2 regions of the Kineococcus rugosus genome follow, and region 2 is predicted to be linked to the other one. Evidence: riboswitches for the same ligand, from Rfam matches in the RefSeq annotation. Region 2 holds a riboswitch; the other holds the start of a gene.
The links. A riboswitch is a leader RNA that binds a small molecule or an ion and turns the genes downstream of it on or off. The one in region 2 is predicted to bind glycine.
Positions count from the first base shown of each region.

Region 1: it holds a riboswitch for glycine, as region 2 does, so the genes downstream of both, gcvP (aminomethyl-transferring glycine dehydrogenase) here and gcvT (glycine cleavage system aminomethyltransferase GcvT) in region 2, are expected to answer to the same signal.

Region 1 covers NZ_JBJLSJ010000001.1:142,420-144,610, reverse strand. Annotated here, with positions in the region: gene ACRYM6_RS00720 (SMI1/KNR4 family protein) at 1-209, opposite strand, end outside; gene ACRYM6_RS00715 (ParA family protein) at 353-1,114, opposite strand; glycine riboswitch at 1,165-1,260, shown strand; gene gcvP (aminomethyl-transferring glycine dehydrogenase) at 1,339-2,191, shown strand, end outside.
Region 2 covers NZ_JBJLSJ010000031.1:39,720-41,910, reverse strand. Annotated here, with positions in the region: gene gcvT (glycine cleavage system aminomethyltransferase GcvT) at 1-906, opposite strand, end outside; glycine riboswitch at 946-1,048, opposite strand; glycine riboswitch at 1,050-1,141, opposite strand; gene ACRYM6_RS17115 (tautomerase family protein) at 1,204-1,593, opposite strand; gene ACRYM6_RS17110 (LacI family DNA-binding transcriptional regulator) at 1,608-2,191, opposite strand, start outside.

The DNA.
Region 1 (2,191 bases), on a different contig from region 2:
GTCGCGATGTCGGCGCCGGTGCGCGTCCAGTGCGACCGCAGCCGCTGCACGAGACCGGCGATGCGGTCGGCCTCGGGATCGGCGACCGCGACGCGCGCGGGGGGCGGGACCGGCGGGACCGGCGCGACGGTCCGGGCGGCGCGCACGACGCGGGCCTGGTCGGCGCGCTCGGCGCGCCCGGCCTCGAGGGGGGTGTTCGACGACGTCACGGAACCTCCTAGGACCCGCAGCGGAGCGGGGAGAGCGGGGCGGTGACCACAGGGGGACGATCCCGGGCACGCACCGTCCTCAGACGCTAGACGCTCGGCGATCATCCCGCACGTCGGACGCCGGCGGAACCCGTCCGGTTCCCTCAGCGGCGCAGCAGGACCCGGTCCAGGACGTCGTCGAACTGCCCGGCGAGGGCCTTGGCGGTGCGGGTCCGCACCGAGTGCAGCGGCACGCCCGCGCCCTGCGACTGCGGCACCGAGGCGCGGTCGGGCAACGGCTCCAGGACGAGGTCGCCGAACAGCGCCCGCAGCTCCTCGTACCGGAACCGCTGCTCGCCCGAGCGCTGGGTGAACCGGTTGACGAGGATCCCCACCACGCGCGGGCCCGAGCGCAGCGCGTGGACCTCGCGCAGGGTCCGGTCGACCGCGGCCACCGAGAACCGGCTGGCGTCGGAGACGACGAGGACGGCGTCCGCCGCCTGCCACGCCGAGCGGGTCAGGCCCCCCAGCGACGGCGGGGTGTCGATCAGCGCGAGCTCGTGGTCGTCGAGCTTCTTCAGCGCCCGCCGCAGCGCCCGCAGCTCCTCCGCCCCGGCCTCGGGGGTGTCCAGCCGGGCCGAGGACGCCGACCCCGACAGCACGTCCAGCAGGCCGGGGTGGTCGTCGACCCAGCCGCTGGGGGCCACGGCCTCCTCGGCCACCCGGCGCTTGGGCGCCTGCAGCACCGCGGCGACGTCGTGCGGGCGCTGGGCGGTCACGTCCAGACCGGACGTGGCGTCGGCCTGGGGGTCCAGGTCCACGACGAGGGTGCTGGTGCCGCGGTGGAGGGCCGCGGACGCGAGCCCGAGGACGACGGAGGTCTTGCCCACCCCACCTTTGGCGCTGCTGACGGCGAGGCTGATCACGGCGGGCAGGATACCGGCGCCCTGGACCCCCTAGACTCCACGCAGGCCGTTCACCTCGTGTGGGAGAGACCTCGATCCGTGCGGACCGGGGCGCCGAAGGGGCAACATCCCCGGAACCTCTCAGGCGGAAGGACCACACGGGGCAGGGCCGCTCTGGAGCCGGTCCCGTGCGGGCCGGTGACAGACGGGGAGGTCCACCCGGTTCCCGCGACCCCCGGAGCGTCATGACCTCGCTGTCCGTCCCCACCGCCCCGTCCACCGAGCCGTCCGCCGACGCGCCGGCCGAGGCACCCACCACCCCCGCCGCCGAACCCGGCGCCCTGCCGTTCAGCGCCCGGCACATCGGCCCCGACGCCGCCGCCGTCGCCCGCATGCTGGACGTCGTCGGGCTCACCGGCCTCGACGAGCTCGTCGACCGGGCCGTCCCGGCCGGCATCCGCGACGGCGCCCTCGACCTGCCCGCGGCCCTGGACGAGACGTCGGTGACGGCCGCGCTGCGGGCGCTGGCCACGAAGAACCGCGTCGTGCCCTCGATGATCGGCCTGGGCTACCACGGCACCCGGACCCCGGCCGTGGTGCGCCGCAACGTCCTGGAGGACCCCGCCTGGTACACGGCCTACACGCCGTACCAGCCGGAGATCTCCCAGGGCCGCCTGGAGGCGCTGCTGAACTTCCAGACCGCCGTCACCGACCTCACCGGCCTGGACGTCGCCAACGCCTCGCTGCTCGACGAGGGCACCGCCGCAGCCGAGGCGATGACGCTGGCCCGCCGCACCTCCAAGGCCCCCGCCGGCGCGGCGTTCGCCGTCGACGCCGACGTCCTGCCCCAGACCCTGGCGGTCCTGCGCACCCGGGCCGTCCCGCTGGGCCTGCGCCTGGAGGTCGTCGACCTCGACGCCCCCGACCCCCTCGCCGGGGTCGGCGACGTGTTCGGGCTGCTCGTGCAGTACCCCGGCGCCTCCGGCCGCGTCCGCGACCTCGCCGGCGTCGTCGCCGACGCCCGCGCCCGCGGCGCGGTCACCGTGGCCGCCGCCGACCTGCTGGCCCTGACGCTGCTCGTGCCGCCGGGGGAGTTCG
Region 2 (2,191 bases):
CCGGGGGGCGCGGCGGCCGGTGCCGGCGAGCCCGACGAGGACGCGCGGCGGTTCCTCGGCGGCCAGGCGCCGCAGCGCGTCCAGCCCGACGGTGCCGGGGTCCTTGTCGAGGTGCACGATGCGCCCGAGGCCGGCGGCGTAGGGGGTGACGTCGCGGCGCAGCTCGTGCCCGTACAGCGGCATCCCGGCCTCCAGGCGCAGGGTGTCGCGGCAGGCCAGCCCGGCGGGCACGCCGCCGTGCTCGCGGGTCGCGGCCAGCAGGAGGTCCCAGGCGCGCTCGGCGTCGGCGACGGGCACGAGGACCTCGAAGCCGTCCTCGCCGGTGTAGCCGGTGCGGGCCAGCAGGACGTCGGTGCCGCCCAGGATGGCGGGCGTGCAGCGGTAGTAGCCGAGCGCGCCGAGGTCGGCGTCCACCAGGGGGGCGAGGGCCGCGGCGGAGGCGGGGCCCTGGACGGCGAGCAGGGCCCAGCGGGCGGTCTCGTCGGCGACGTGCGCGTCGTGGGGGCGGGCCCGGTCGGCGAGGGCGACGACGACGGGCTCGACGTTCGCGGCGTTGGCGACGACGAGGAACTCCTGCTCGCCGAGGCGGTAGGTGACGAGGTCGTCGACGATGCCGCCGTCGGCGTCGACGACGAGGCCGTAGGCGGCGCGGCCGACGGGCATCGCGGAGGGGCGGCCGGTGAGGGCGGCGTCGAGGGCGGCGGCGGCGCCGGGGCCGGTGACGCGGATCTCGCCCATGTGGGAGAGGTCGAACAGGCCGGCGGTCTCGCGCACGGCGCGGTGCTCGGCGAGCTCGGAGGTGTAGCGCAGCGGCATGGACCAGCCGGCGAAGTCGGTGAAGGAGGCGCCGAGGGCCGCGTGCCGGGCGGCGAGCGGGCTGGCGGTGGGGGTGGCGGCGGTGGTCACGGGGCTCCTCTCGTCGCGGCCGCGGGTGCGGCCGGGTGGACCCCCTCTGTCACGGGACCTGAGAGCTTCACCCGGTGCGCGGCGCCGCGCACGGGCTTTCCCCGTCGGTGAGGACCCCGGGGGGTCCTGCTTTCCAGAGCGGCCTGCCCGTGGCGGTACGTGGACCTGAGAGGTTCCGGGGTGGTTGCTCCTTCGGTGTCCACCGCGGGCGGTGGAGCTCTCCCGCCGGGGCGCAGCGGCCGTGTGTTCAGTTGTGCGTGCTTCGCCGGACAGCCTCGCACACGGCCACCGGGGCGGCTACAGCTCGCCGGTGAGGAACTGCGCGCGGCCGTGCCCGAAGGACCAGTCGGCGTCGGAGTTCTCGACGATCGAGACGACGACGTCGGCGGGGGCGACGCCGGCCTGCTCTTGGAGGTTGCGCGTCAGCAGCCGGTAGAAGGCCTCCTTCTGCTGCTGGGAGCGCCGGCGGCTGGTCACCTGCAGGACGACGACGTCCCGGGTGCGCTCGATGCCCAGGCCGGTGTCGTGGACGACCAGCTCGCCCGCGGGGTGCTGGTGGACGACCTGGTAGCGGTCGCCGTCGGGGACGGTGAAGGCCTCCACGACGGCGGCGTGCGCGGCGTCGAGCAGCGCGGTGAGCTCGGCCGGGGTGCGGCCGGCGACGAGGTCGAAGCGGAGCAGGGGCACGGGAACCTCCAGGACTAGTTTGTCCTGTCATTCTGACATGCGAGCCCGGCGCCGGGACCCCCGGTCGTGCCGCGCACCACGAGCCGCGGTTCGAGCACCACGTCGACGGCCCCACCGCCCCCGGTCTCGCCCTCGTCCCCCGGGCCGTCGAGCCGGCCCACCGCCAGCCGCACCGCGCAACGCGCCTGCTCGGCCGGGTCCTGACTCACCGACGTCAGCCGCACGTGCCCGAGCCGGGCCAGCGGGCTGTCGTCGTACCCGGTCAGCGAGACGTCGCCCGGGACGGTCACGCCCTCGCGGTTCAGCACGTCCAGGAACCCGACCGCCACCCGGTCGTTGGCGGCCACCACGGCCGTCGGCGCCCACCCCTCCCCCAGCGCGCGGCGGGCCGCGACCACCCCGGCCTCCTCGTCGAAACCCGCCTGGACCGTGCGGACCCGCAGGCCCCGGGCCGCCGCGGCCGCCTCCACCCCCGCGCGGCGGTCCTCGGCGATGTCCCCCGGTCCCCCGCCGACGTGCAGCAGGTCGCGGTGCCCCAGCGCGGCGAGGTGCTCGACCACCAGCCGCATCCCCACCTCGTCCGAGGCGCGCACGACGT